Regions from separate parts of the Alteromonas sp. KUL17 genome, predicted to be linked through region 2. Evidence: predicted binding sites of a transcription regulator. Region 2 holds the regulator's gene; the other holds the start of a gene.
The links. The regulator LexA, encoded in region 2, represses DNA repair genes until DNA is damaged. The targets are predictions, from matches to a motif close to TACTGTATNNNNATACAGTA.
Positions count from the first base shown of each region.

Region 1: a site for LexA is predicted at 2,057-2,076, ahead of KUL49_RS07800 (YebG family protein). Genes of this name have one in related genera too.

Region 1 is NZ_BJKJ01000006.1:140,961-148,554, forward strand. It holds gene KUL49_RS07790 (ABC transporter permease) at 1-720, opposite strand, end outside; gene KUL49_RS07795 (ABC transporter ATP-binding protein) at 720-1,454, opposite strand; gene KUL49_RS07800 (YebG family protein) at 1,724-2,011, opposite strand; gene rpsF (30S ribosomal protein S6) at 2,258-2,659, shown strand; gene rpsR (30S ribosomal protein S18) at 2,671-2,898, shown strand; gene rplI (50S ribosomal protein L9) at 2,925-3,377, shown strand; gene KUL49_RS07820 (efflux RND transporter permease subunit) at 3,837-7,022, shown strand; gene KUL49_RS07825 (efflux RND transporter periplasmic adaptor subunit) at 7,036-7,594, shown strand, end outside.
Region 2 is NZ_BJKJ01000009.1:37,361-44,954, forward strand. It holds gene KUL49_RS09950 (cytochrome c oxidase assembly protein) at 1-309, opposite strand, end outside; gene ctaD (cytochrome c oxidase subunit I) at 457-2,085, opposite strand; gene coxB (cytochrome c oxidase subunit II) at 2,095-3,258, opposite strand; gene lexA (transcriptional repressor LexA) at 3,841-4,464, opposite strand; gene KUL49_RS09970 (hypothetical protein) at 4,577-7,594, opposite strand, start outside.

The sequences.
Region 1 (7,594 bases), on a different contig from region 2:
CTCATGCTCATGCTCATGCTCATGCTCATGCTCGTTCGCCTTGTCAGCAGATTTACGGCCTAACATTGAGGTGGGGGAATGTTTAGGTCCTGTGTGGGCTTCTTCAAGTCCCTGTAGGGTAACGTATACGGCTTTATCTACGGGCGTACCGGTTTTCTTAACTATGCCTGAGATAGTGAAAGGGTGATCATCATGGTTGTTGAACGATACGCTACCCAGACCATGGGAAATAATAATCTTATCTCCTACCTTGTACCCCAATGATTTGGCGATGTCTGCGCCAATAACGGTAGACAGTGGCTGCGTAAATGTCGAGCCTGCTGCCATTTCAAGTGATTGCATATCACCGTATTTAAAGTGGTCGAAAAAGCTGTTGGTCGTACCTACTACTCTAAAACCTCTGTGGGTATCACCCAAAGATAGTGGGATAAGCCACGATACCTGCTTGTTAGATTGAAGCGCCGCAATACTTATATATTCAATACCTTTGGTGGGAGTGCCTATATTAAACACTGACGACAGGAGTAAATTAAGCTGTCCACTTGGTGCGCCAACGATAAGATCAACACCAGAAACGGTGCGCGTAAAACTGGTTTTAACTTGGGTGCGAATAATGTCCACGCACAAAAGTAAACTAATGCTGATGGTAATGCTTAAAAGTGTGAGGATTGCCGTTGTTTTCCTGCGCTTTAAGCTTTCAATAGCAATGGTACTTAGCATTACGCACGCTCCTGTGCTTTTGGGGCCTCATCGCCTCGCGTTTTTATGTGGTTTGTACTTGGGCTTAATTCACTCATGCTGAAGTGGCGGTCAAAATAACTCTCCATGGCTTTATCGTGACTAACAAAAATCATGGTGCTTTCACCTGCAACGTCTTTTAACAGCGACATAAAACTATCTCTGGCATCGGTATCTAGGGCAGAGGTAGGTTCATCGACAATTAATAATTGTGGGTCGTTAATCAGTGCTCTGGCAATGGCAACGCGCTGCTGCTGACCAATACTCAATGCGTCAGCTTTCGCATGCAGCACGTGAGAAGGCAACTGTAGCTTGTCCAGTAAATGACGAAGCTTTGCGTCTGATGCTGTCTTGCTGACGTTTGTACTTGCAAAATACACCGCCGCATTAATGTTCTGTGCCACAGAAAGGTAGGGAATAAGATTAAATTGTTGAAAAACAACGCCGATATTGCGTGCTCTAAACTTGTCCCGCTGTCGGTTCGATAATGCGGAGAAAGGCTGCGCTAATAAGGCAATGTCGCCCTGAGTTGGAGCTAATGTTCCGCACAGCAAATTGAGCAATGTGCTCTTTCCGCTACCCGAAGGCCCTGAGAGAAAAACGTGCTCACCTTGCGAAACTTGCCACGCTTTAATGTCAATGATGGGGGGGCTTTCTTTGGTGTACGAAAACTGTAAATTGCTAACTTCAATCGCTGTGTTACGCCCTTCAGACACTGCGTTGCGCTGGGAGTGAGTGCTATTTTTTTATTGATGGTATTCACGCTAAGCCCGACCTGTATTTACGTCTTATGTTCACATTAGCAAAAGCGACACGTCTGTTCACCCAGTTAAAAACCAGAGAAAACACATTGCCGCGTTGAGGTAATGTTATCAAATAACATTTTTGCGTATAGCTATGCTATCAGATCTCATCAGCCTAAAGCGGCAATTGCTCTTATTAATTGCTCATCATAACGACGCAAAAGAGAGGCGCGCCTAAATTATCAGCCGTTAGCTTGTAGCTTTACCACTTCTGCGCTTTCATCTTCTAATACGCTTTCTGCGGTAGCGCCTTTGAAAATCTTACTGATTTTATCTTTGTTTTTAGACAGCATGATGGTGAGCTCTTCCACTACGCTATCGTCTAGCTTGATGCCCTTCGCATGAATGTAGTCAGCAAGGTTATCTGCTGCATCGAGCATTTTGTCATACTGATCGGCTTCTTTTTTGTCGGTAGTTACCAATTTTTCTACCCCTTTGTGCGTAACAACATACTGTGTGGTAATGGCCATGGTAGGTCCCCTGTTTATTAAAGACACAAAAACTGTACAGTATTTTACTGTATAAATAAACAGTATTTTGATTAAATGTCTGAGCGTAGTGTTTGGGGAAAGGGCAAATGATTGTTCTAAAGGTGATTAATGCTTGTGCAATTAGTAACTGCTGCGTATAATGCGCGCCCTTACAGCCATCCCAATTCGTTCCTTGTCTCCATACAGTCGGCTGTACTGTCGAGGCTACAACCGTAAGGAGCTATAATGCGTCATTACGAAATCGTATTTATGGTTCACCCTGATCAGAGTGAACAAGTACCTGGTATGATCGAGCGTTATACCACAATCCTAAAGCAAGACGGTGGTCAGATTCATCGTTTAGAAGATTGGGGCCGTCGTCAACTGGCTTACCCAATTGAAAAGCTGCACAAAGCCCACTACGTACTAATCAATGCTGAAGCGTCTGCAGAAGCTGTTGATGAATTGGAAAATGCTTTCCGTTTCAACGACGTGATCCTACGTAACATGGTTATGCGCACTAAGACTGCTGTGACTGAGCCTTCTCCAATGATGAAAGAAGAGCCTCGTCGTGAGCGTCGTGACGATTCTGCTCCTCGCCAAGATCGCGCGGAAAAGAAAACTGAAACCACTGAAGACAACGCTTAAGGAGATCACCCATGGCTCGTTTTTTCAGACGTCGTAAGTTCTGCCGTTTCACTGCAGAAGGTGTGACTGAGATTGATTACAAAGATATCGCTACTCTTAAGAACTACATCACTGAGAGCGGTAAAATTGTCCCTAGCCGTATTACTGGTACAAGCGCAAAATATCAGCGTCAGCTGTCTTCTGCGATCAAGCGCGCACGTTTCCTTGCGTTGCTTCCGTACACTGATTCACACAAGTAATTTGGCGAATATAAGGGTTAGCTAAGATGAATATCATCCTACTAGATAAAATCGCCAACCTTGGCGGCCTGGGCGACCAAGTGACTGTTAAGTCTGGTTACGCTCGTAACTTCCTTTTCCCACAGGGTAAAGCGGTTCCTGCAACTAAAGACAACGTTGAAAAGTTCGAAGCACGTCGTGCTGAACTTGAAGCGAAAATTGCTGAGCAACTAGCTGCTGCTAACGCACGCGCTGAAAAAGTTGCTGAGCTTGCTGAAGTTACAATCGCAGCTCCTGCTGGTGACGAAGGTAAACTATTTGGCTCTGTTGGTACTCGTGACATCGCTGATGCAATCACTGCAGCTGGCGTTGAAGTACAAAAAGCAGAAGTTAAACTACCTACTGGTACTCTTCGTGAGACTGGTGAGTATGACATCGACTTACAACTTCACTCTGACGTTATCACTTCAATCAAAGTGATCATCATTGCTGAAGCGTAATCGCTGACGTATTTGAAAAAAGCCGCTCCTAGAGCGGCTTTTTTTTGCTCTAAATTTTTGTTCGATACTTAAAGACCAATACCAATCCGCATAGATGATTGCCCACCCAGAAGGCGCTGGCAAGTTTCCTAACAAAGCGTGGGAATGCAGGAATGGCCGTTGCTTTTTAAATTCCCAGAGTGAAGCTTGCCAGACCTTCCCGAAGGGCGAGTTTAAAATATCCCTACCCTCACTCCACGTCGCGACGCCTAATTAACGGTGGGTGTAAGCAAATATGTCCAGCGCCGACAAATGGTGTATTTTTGAGGTCCACTCATCTGCGATAAATAACGTTTTTTAAACGGTATTTAAACAAAATGTTAATAATCGCTGAAATTCTTAGTGTCATGGCTTTAAACTTTTTCTGTCATTCCTGCGACCTATAGTAAACCAAACAATAAAAAGCATAAGTGCCATATTATGGACATCACTAAGCAAGCAATAAAAAACGCGACTGGGGTAGGTATAGGAATAATACTGCTGGTATTTTTAGGGCTATATAGCCTGTTTAATTTACCTGTACAGCTGTTTCCTGACATTGAAAGACCGAATATTAATATCCAGACCTCGTGGCGCGCTGCGTCGCCCCAAGAAATTGAGTCGGAGATCATTGAACCTCAAGAGGAAGTGCTGCAAGGGATCCCTGGCCTTGAGTCGATGAATGCATGGGCAAACCAAGGTAATGCGTGGATTAATCTAGAGTTTGGTTTAGATACGGACATGCAGAAAACGCTCATTGAAGTGATTAGCCGCATGAATCGCGTACCGCCACTACCTCGCGATGCCTTGTCCCCTAATATAATGCTTGCTGGAAGTGGGGGAGACGCCCCCGCTTTGACCTACTTTTTTCTTCAGCGCCTTCCGGGCAATCCAAATGAAATTAATACCTATGTAACCTTTTTTACCGATGTCATTAAACCTCAGCTTGAGGCTATTCCAGGCGTGGCCAGAGCACGTATGGAAAGCGGGGTTGGCGGCGTTGAGGAGTTTCAAATTGTTTTCGACCCGTTTAAAGCGGCGCAGTTAGGCATTGACCTAACGGCAGTTGCCAACGAGTTGGGTCGTGCGAATGATATTTCAGGCGGCTTTGTCGATGTGGGCAGAAGACGCTATACCCTGCGTTTTGAAGGTCGCTACGAGCCTACGCAAATGGGTGAAATGATCCTTGAATGGCGAGACGGCAGCCCTATCACGCTAAATGACATTGCCGAAATTAAAGTCACCCGCGCTGACGGTGCAAACTACAGTGTGCAAAACGGCAATCCGGCTATATCTATTCGCGTAGACAGACAAAACAACGCCAATGTTTTAGCTACCTTAGAAGCCGTAAAAGCAAAAGTTGCACAAATAAACGAACAGGACTTGGCCCCTGAACAGTTAGTAATGGCGCAAAGCTTCGATGCCTCAGTGTTTATCTATAGAGCGGTGCAGCTAGTTACCAGCAATTTATTTATAGGCGTGCTGCTTGCCATTGCCGTGCTTTGGCTCTTTATGCGCCAGCTGCGGGCAACGCTCATTGTGGCATTGGCCATTCCTATCTCACTACTTAGCACTTTTGTGGTGCTTCAACTTACCGGTCGCTCGCTCAATATCATTTCACTGGCAGGACTCGCCTTTGCGGTAGGTATGGTGCTAGATGCCGCTATTGTCGTGCTGGAAAACATTGTAAGAACGCGCAAGAGCGCCGAAGCCGAAATCGAAAATAAAGACCCAAATTCACAAACGCACATGGACGATTGTGCCCATCGGGGAACGAAAGAAGTGTTTGGTGCCCTCATGGCGTCAACAGCCACCACCGTTGCTATTTTTATTCCCGTCATGTTTTTGGAAGATGTTGAAGGGCAATTGTTTGCTGACCTCGCTCTTACCATTGCCATTGCAGTGTGTATGTCGCTAGTGGTTGCGGTAACGGTATTGCCTGTTGTTGCCGCTCGATACCTTAATGGCAATATGCCAGCTGATAGCTTACAGCGGGTATGGGCAAAAATAACCCGCGCTATTATGTCGCTATCAAGTACGCCGCTTCGCCGCCTCGTATTAGTCATAACACTCATGGGCGTGCCTATTACAGGTAGTGTTCTGCTTATGCCTTCCATGGACTATTTGCCACCCGTAAAACGCGATGCCGTTGACGCCTTCTTAAGTTTGCCTGCGGGTGCCAGTGAAAACTTTATTAGCGAAGAAGTGATGCCAATTATTGTTGAGCGATTGCAGCCTTATATGGACGGAGAAAAGCAGCCAGCGCTGAAGAACTACTACATTATTACGTGGCCAAATGGCGGAAATTTGGGTGTGCGCGCTAAAGATCAATCTAAGGTCAAAGAGTTAGAAGCCATTGTTCGCGATGAAATTTTAAAGGATTTGCCGGATACACAGACCTTTTCACAACAGGGCAATTTGTTCGGCGGCTTTGGAAACGGTCGCTCAATCGACATTCATCTTCAAGGTACCGACCAAGCCATGCTCGGCATCGCTGCGCAAGCAGGTTTAGACAAATTGAGAGAAGTTTTCCCTAACGCTAATGCGCGTTCGAATCCTCCACTAGAGCAAGCTGAACCAGAGCTTCGCTTTTACCCCAATGATAGCCGAATGATGGAAGTCGGGTTAAATCGCGGCAGTATGGGGAACCTGGTACGTGCCATGGGTGATGGTATGTATGTGGGGGAGTACTTCGATGGCACCAAACGCATGAATATTATCTTTCGCTCAGCACCTTGGTTTACACCCGAAGACTTAAACAGCACGCCAGTCATGACGCCATCAGGCGAGGTGGTACAATTAGGCGAACTGGTAGGTATTGAAAGAGCCGTAGGACCAAGCCGTATTCAGCGCATTGATGGTCGAAGAACCCTTACGCTAAACGTAAATCCGCCAGAGGGGATGAGTTTAGAAGAAGCCATGAAAGTGATTACCTCTGAGGTTGAGCCCGCCATTATGGCCATGATGCCTACCGATGGCGCTATTAATTATGGTGGTAGCGCGGATAGCTTAAAAGGCGCTATTGCCTCGATGGCTGATAACTTTCTTTTTGCCATGGTGTTACTACTGCTGCTAATGGCGGGGTTGTTTAAATCGTTAAAAGACAGCGTGCTGGTAGTACTTTCTATTCCGCTAGCCACGGTGGGCGGGGTGATTGCTATTCGTATCATGAACATCTTTACCTTCCAGCCCATGGACCTGTTAACCATGATTGGCTTTATTATTTTGCTAGGGCTTGTAGTAAACAATGCCATTTTACTCGTGCATCAGACTCGCCTAGGAGAGCAAGAAGGGCTGACCCGTGATGACGCGGTAGAACAAGCCATCAAACTACGTTTACGGCCTATCTTTATGAGCACGCTGACTTCAATCTTTGGCATGCTGCCCCTGCTGTTACTACCAGGTGCAGGCAGCGTTATTTACCGAGGTCTTGCGGCTGTTATTGTGGGAGGAATGACGGTGAGTACCATATTCACCTTGCTATTACTGCCTACCTTGCTGCGTATGACGGCTTCAACGTCACCTGTAAATATACTCAAACCCCTGGCCGAGCGCATAGAGAGCACTGGCGCTTCGCCGACTACCTCATCCACCGTAAAACAAAATAAATACAACGATCATGTGTAAGGAAAAGACAACCATGAAAGCAATGACTTCTACTCTCGCCCTTAGTGTGTTTGCCTCTAGTTTTCTTGCTTTGCTTATAAGCAGTGTGTCGTTGAGCGCGCAAGCACAGGATAGCAATCAACCACCGCCAGTGCTGGTTCAAATAGATGAAGCCAGAGAGCAAGCGATTTCACAACTAACCTGGGTTCCTGGAACGGTACTAAGCGTTATCGATGCAAACCTTGCTTCTGAGGTAGACGGTCGCATCACTTGGATGGCAGATGTAGGTGATGTGGTGAAAGCGGGGGAGCCTTTAGTTAAAGTCGACGATACTCGCTTAAGCATTACCCGCAATCAAAATGCCTCAAATATTGCCAGATGGCAGTCGCAGGTTGAACTGTTTACCAAACGACTCGGGAGGTACAAAAACCTTCAGGCCAGTCAAAACACGTCCAGAGGCGAGTTAGAGGAAGTGGAAGCAGACTTAGAGAATGCTAAGCAGGAGTTAGCGCAAGCCAAATTGGATTTAGAATTCACCGAATATCAGATAGCACAAAGCAGTATTCGTGCTCCCTTTACGGCTTTGGTGGTTG
Region 2 (7,594 bases):
AGGGTTTCTCACATAAAACGACACCGTATTAAGTTCGCCAGGGTGCACTTTCACGCGCTTGGTTTCAGCACGAAACTCCCACGGCATACCGGTATTTGTGCGAGTAATAAACTCGACGGTCACTTCTCGCGACTCATCAATCTCAACCGATTGATAAACCGCAGCCGTGCCTTCGGTTTTTCCGTTAATTCCCGTAACGTCGCAAAATACGTCGTACAAGGGAACAAGGGCAAAGCCGAAGCCAAACATGCCAATGACAATAGCAACAAGTTTAATAACCATCTTGTTGTTTGCGCTTTGCTGTGACATCACGTGACCTCCGGGTAAATCCATAGATGAAGGTTGGTAAACGCTTGCTTAGTCGTTTATCTCCCTCACCACCTGCAATGTGTGAATGTCATTCCCATCGGCTTTTGCCGGTTGAAAGGAATGACCTATTCACAACTCCACCTACCGTTACTTAACGACAGGTGGCGTTTCAAACGTGTGATAAGGAGCGGGTGATGGAATTTCCCATTCCAGTCCTTCTGCGCCGTCCCAAACTTGCGCTGATACCGGCTCACCTTGCTTTTTGCATGCCTTGATGAGCAGGGCAAGAAAGATGAGCTGAGATAAACCGAATGCAAAACCACCCAGGCTTATCCATTTGTTAAAATCAGCGAACTGCAATGCATAGTCAGGAATACGGCGTGGCATACCAGCCAAACCCACAAAGTGCATAGGGAAGAACAACACATTAACCGACACTAAAGAACACCAGAAATGCCATTTAGCTAACGTTGTGTCGTACATTTTTCCCGTCCATTTAGGCAACCAGTAATACACCGCAGCCATGATGGAAAAGACCGCGCCAGTTACCAGCACATAGTGGAAATGGGCTACAACGAAGTAAGTGTCGTGATATTGGAAGTCCACGGGCGTGATCGCCAACATTAGCCCTGACAACCCACCAATGGTGAACAGCACAATAAAGGCAATAGCGAACATCATTGGCATTTCAAAGCTCAGTGAGCCGCGCCACATGGTCGCTACCCAGTTAAACACTTTTACACCAGTAGGCACCGAGATAAGCATGGTGGCAAACATGAAAAACATTTCCATGTACACCGGCATGCCCGTGGTGAACATATGGTGAGCCCACACAACAAAAGAGAGCAGCGCAATCGACGCCGTGGCGTAAACCATAGACGCGTATCCAAACAGCTGCTTTCGAGAGAAGGTAGGAACAATTTGCGAGATAATGCCGAAAGCGGGCAAGATCATAATGTACACTTCAGGATGCCCGAAGAACCAGAAAATATGCTGGAACATAACCGGGTCGCCGCCACCAGCAGCATCAAAAAAGCTCGTGCCAAAGAACTTATCAGTTAACACCATAGTAACCGCACCGGCGAGCACTGGCATTACCGCAATCAGCAAAAACGCGGTGATAAGCCACGTCCATACAAACAGCGGCATTTTCATCCAGGTCATGCCTGGCGCACGCATATTAAAGATGGTCACAATCACGTTAATCGCACCCATAATGGATGAAATACCCATGATGTGAACAGAGAACACAAACAACGCTGTCGAATCGCCACTGTAAGTCGTTGAAAGGGGCGCGTAGAAAGTCCATCCAAAAGCAGGGCCGCCGCCTTCCATAAAGAGCGAGCTCAAAAGAATGAGAAAGGCACCTGGTAAAATCCAGAAGCTCCAGTTATTCATGCGCGGTAACGCCATGTCAGGTGCGCCGATCATCATGGGAATAAGCCAGTTTGCGAGCCCAGTAAAGGCTGGCATTACTGCACCAAATACCATGATAAGCCCGTGTACCGTAGTCATTTGGTTAAAGAAGTTTGGCTCTACAATTTGTAGACCGGGTTGGAATAGTTCAGCGCGGATCACCATGGCCATCGCACCACCAACTAAAAACATAATAAAGGCAAACCACAGGTAAAGTGTGCCTATGTCTTTGTGGTTAGTGGTAAACAACCAACGCGTTATCCCTTTAGGAATATGATCGTGGTGTTCATGGTCATCATGTAGGTGACCGTCATGAGGCGCAGAGGTATCTGGCGAAATAACTTCAGTTGCTTTGCTCATTGTCTGCTCCTAGTTTCCGTTTGCCACTGCGTTGACATCTTTGGCTTGAACCATATCGCCAGTTTTATTGCCCCAGGCATTTCGCTCGTAAGTGACTACGGCGGCAATTTCCTTAAGACTTAGCATTTTTCCAAACGCTTGCATGGCTGTTCCTGACTTTCCATGCAGCACGATGTCAATGTGACCTTGCTGATCTTCTAGTGCCATCTTGCTGCCTTTTAATGCCGGGAACACGCCAGGTAAACCTTCACCATTTGGCATATGGCAAGCAGCGCACGTTGCGTTGTATACTCGCTCGCCCTCTTTCATCAGTTCATCCATAGACATATTCATAGAAAGTAGACGCTGCTCTTCTTCTTTTGCTTTACGAACAATCTCTTCTTGTTCGCCCATCCACTTTTCAAACTCGGCGGGTTCTTTAGCAATTACCACAACCGGCATATAGCCATGGTCTTTACCACAAAGCTCTGCGCACTGTCCGCGATAAATACCCGGCTCATTCACCTTGGCCCAAGACTCGTTAATAAAGCCGGGGTTGGCATCTTTTTTCACGGCAAAGTCAGGAACCCACCAAGAGTGGATAACGTCGTCAGAAGTAATAAGAAAGCGTACTTTTTTCCCAGTAGGAATAACCAGAGGGCGGTCAACTTCAAGCAGGTAGTTATCTGTTTTCTGAAATTTGTTTTCTATTTGCTCGCGCTGAGTGGCGAGTAAAGAATAAAACTCTACATCGCTATCCATGTACTTGTAGTGCCATTTCCATTGAGAGCCTGTTACTAACACCGTCATGTCAGGCTCAGACGTGTCTTCCATAGCAATTAGAGTATTCGCTGCGGGTACCGCCATGAAAATAAGAATAAGGAAAGGAATAACGGTCCAAGCAATTTCGACCTTCACGTTTTCGTGAAAATTAGCTGGCTTGGCACCACGGGACTTTCTATGTAGATACATTGAGGCGAACATCACGCCAAAAACTACAACCGCGATACCTACACAAATGAAGAACATCAACATATGGAGGTCGTATACCTGCCCACTGATGTCGGTAGCACCGCGTCTCAAATTAAGCGAAGAGGCTTCTTCGCTTGCTTCTTGCGCAAAAAGCAAAGGGGAAAAAAGCAAAATTGGTATACTAGAACACCATTTTGCGAAAACGGTCGTTAGTTGTTTCACTCAGCACCTCCGTAATGGCGTGGTCAAAGACGCTGATTAATTTGCGCGATGCCCTACCAAATGGTTTGCGAACGATTGACCCATAACCTCAACTTGTAAAACAAATTTAGAGTCATTGTTATTATTTTGTTAATCTCTGTATAAGAATTGCGCAATAATGTCGTGCCGTCTAGTCTTTTCTATTAAAAATTTAACGAAGCGGTTAATTTTTAATCATTTACTAAAATGGTCGCGGGGGATTTCACGTGCAAAAAGAGAGAGCCATTGCTGTGGGATGCCCTTGGAATCAAACAGGCATTTTGAACACGGGATTAAAGTAAATGCTCGACTAACTAGTTAAGAAATCAATAAGTAATCGATTACTCAATGTCGATTTCAAACAAAATTCAAAATAAAAAATGGAAAATACTTGAAGCATTCATAGAAAGAATAACGTGAGTAATGATAAAAATAAGCGCGCAGAAAACCAACAGGTTTGCTGGGCAGGATAAAACCTAAGTTGGCAGATTGAAGAAAAAAACAGGAACAAAAGACATAAAAAAAGCGGCTAACGCGCCGCTTTTATACAAACAAGCTAAAATACTACATCCAGTCAGCGTTTCTGATCACACCCACCGCAATACCTTCTATCGCAAAATGTTCAGTCGCCAAATCGACTTTTATTGGTGCAAACTCATCATTCTCAGCATGAAGCAATACTTCACGCCCGCGTTTCTCTAGACGCTTTACGGTGACGTCTTCATCTACACGCGCCACAACCACCTGACCGTTGTGTACATCAGTGGTGCGATGAACAGCGAGAAGATCACCGTCTAAAATACCAATGTCTTTCATGCTCATACCGTTAACGCGTAGCAAAAAGTCGGCATGGGGTTGAAACAGTGCAGGATCGACTTTGTAGTGCGATTCAACATGCTCTTGCGCCAAGATCGGCTCACCGGCTGCAACACGCCCAATTAACGGTAGGCCTTCTTCTTGTGCGTCGTTATCAAGAGGGATATTGAGCTTAATGCCACGAGACGTACCAGGCAAAATTTCAATCACGCCTTTACGCGCCAATGCTTTCAAATGTTCCTCTGCTGCATTAGCAGAACGAAAGCCAAGCTGACGGGCTATTTCCGCACGAGTAGGCGGCATTCCCGTTTCTAACATGGTTGTTTTAATAAGTTCTAAAACTTCGGTTTGTCGAGCTGTGAGTGGGCGCATAAAAGACCTGTCTGTTCATACAGTTCCTGTAAGTATATACACCTAAAACTAAATAACAAGCACTTGCCGCGTCTTTTGCGATCTGCAATAGCCTACGACAAGTGCTTTCCTCTTATTTTACGAGAAGAGCCATGTTCGGGTTACTAATTTGTAACTCCAGCTCCCCATCACTATTTTGACGTGTGCGCATGCCTTCAACATTATCGAGCCCAAGTCCAGGGCTTTGCCACACCACATTGCCTTTATTATCAACCTCAACCACGCGATATGCGATGCTGTCATAATAATTGTACGAATAGTCATTCTCGTTAGGCTGGTAGATAGCGAGAATCGACTGATTAGACGACGTCGTTGGAACAGCCGCTATATACTGAGGGTAGAATGACGGTGCTATAGCGTCTTTGAGTTCTAATGCATCGCTCGCCACGTCATAAACATTGATGGTGTTGTAGTTTCTATTTAAACACGCAACTTCAAGTTCGCTATCACTATCAAAATTTACCGTGAGCAATTGGTCACAATTGGTTTCCAATTCATTCAATCCAACAAATTCACCATCCTGCATTTTATAGAGCTTGAGCGAACTATAGCCCCCAACAGCAAAATAATGCACACCGTCTTTTTCAGAGGCAGCAAGCGCATTAATTGAAAAATCGTTAATGATTGAGTCGATAAGCACCTGATTCTCGATATCAAACGCTTTAAGTCGATTGTTCTCAATAATAACTGCATCGGCGTAACTGTCGTTATTTACGTCAATGGCTTCAATAAACGAAATTTCACTATTCTGATTATTGTTCAGTGCCCATTGAATAGCGTTATCTGTAAGTCTCACGACATTAAACGACGAACTATAATCCAGTGCCCCTATTAGTAACTCACCCACACCGTCATTGTTGTAGTCTGTAACGACCGGTTTGCTATAGTTATAGACATCTTCGCCAACCTCAGCACTTATCGCAAAGTTATCCTCTTTATCTACCGATAAAATCTGAATAGATGATTCGTAACTACTTGTATCGCTAACAAAGACGGCTCTTTCATCATTATCGCCATAAGGTGCCCAACCCGCGGCATGATATCTACTCGCGCGCGGCGCACCTTTTATATCTGACAAGGCATATTCACCGTTGGCATCTTGTTGCGCTACTAAAATTTGATTCTCACCAGTCCAAATAATGTCGTCCACATTGTCATTGTCTAAATCGTCAATGAAAAGTGACATGCCACTGTAAGTGTTGTGGTTAAGAGCCCACTGCTCAGAGATTTGTCCCGCTTCTAATGCAAAACCTCTAACTTGTCCCCACTGACACTCGGAGACAACCACTATTCCTTCTGTAGCTGGGCTTTCTTTACTATAGGCGATATCACAAATGTCACCATGTTCCGCCGTTGCCAAACTGCTTTTCGATACTGCTGAGTAAATTGAGATATCATTCCAACTATCGGCACCGATGATTTCATCTACACCATCGTTATTCATATCACCCAGCACAACAAATGCGTCGCTGAACCCGCTACCGTATAGCCATTGGTTGGCACCGCTTTCGATATCAAATACATAACCATTGTTCGTTACCATTTCTATCGATGCGTCATCATCTACGTTACCAAAAGCAAGGTTATTGACGCCGTCAATATCGTACTGTTGCAACTGCTCACCTGTGCGAACATCTACAATGGCAATAGAAGTCGCATTGTAATATTCGCTCCCATATAAATAAGCAACTTCATCAACCCCGTCACCATTGATGTCATAAAATAAGCCAGAAATAATACTATCTTCAATAATAAACACCGCTTCTGCGTTACTTTCGCGGTCTTTTATTACAGACAATCCCTGTTGAGTAAGAAGGTAGATTTCATCATTATTGTCACCATCAACATCTTGGGTATGCACGCTTCTAATTTCGCCTTTAGTTGGCAGTTTATACGGATACACATAGGTATTTTTAAGCGTCTTACCTTCTAGCGAAAATGCGCCCACGTTTCGAGCATTTACCGTGATAAGTTCACTTACACCATTGGTCGAAGCAATAGCAAAGCCATGATTATAAATTGGTGTCATCACAGTAGTACGAGCATAAGCCGGGGCCTTGTCCGCATAAGAAGTGATTTCGAGCGTTTGTTGGGATTCAGTTCCGTCTAAGCTAGCGAAACTAAACATATAAGTTTGAGCGTTGAAAAGTTGATTCGCAGGTACATTCCAGGTCATCAGACCTTCCGCATTTAACGAAGCACCGGGAGGCGCTGAAATAAGCTCTCCCGCGACGTCATCGTCAACTCTGTCTGGGTCACTCATCGATACGGTAAACTCTACGTATCCGCCCGCAGTTACTACTTCAGGCATATTCGATGCAGTGAGCGTCATAGGAGAATTGCCGATCTCAACGAAAGTAGGCTGGGATTCAACAACGTTAATACCGTCTGACACCACCATGGTAACTTTAACTTCATCACCGAAGACTGCGCTGTAAGGTGGCAGCGTGGTACTATTAACATCGTCAAGGACTACACCATTTACATACCAGCGAAACGAAATCACCAGCTCTGAGTCGGGAGTATCTGAATCATAATAGTAGCCAGGCTCAACGGTGACTTCATCTGTGGTATAGACAGTCTCATAGGCATAGTAATAAGGCTGATTAACTACAGGAGGTACGGATATCGCATCGATATCTGAAAGCGCAAGGCCAGTATGGTTTCCGCTGGCAAACGCTGTTAAATTATTAAAGTATACACCTACATCGTAAATATCATCGCCGTTGTTATCTTCGCCATAGCGAACTGCGCCATCAATAACGTCAATTCCAGCCGTTTTATCTCCTTTTACGACTAGCGAGCCAGATGACGAATAGGGAAGGTCGCCCTGATCAGAAGAATACGCAAAGTCCAATTTGCCTTTAGACGCAATGTAGATTGAACCATTAAGTTCAGACACGAAGGTGTTGTTTGTCACCCCTTCTGCTGATGTGCCACTGACCTTGTAAGTTTCACTATTGTGCGTGACAGTAAGATACTGCCTCGTCTCTTCATAAAACGTACCTGTTTGTGGGCGGTAGCGAAAATCAACACTTAAGTAGCCTTTTAATGTTGTGCGCACGCCACCGTCTAGCATAGACAAAGTAGT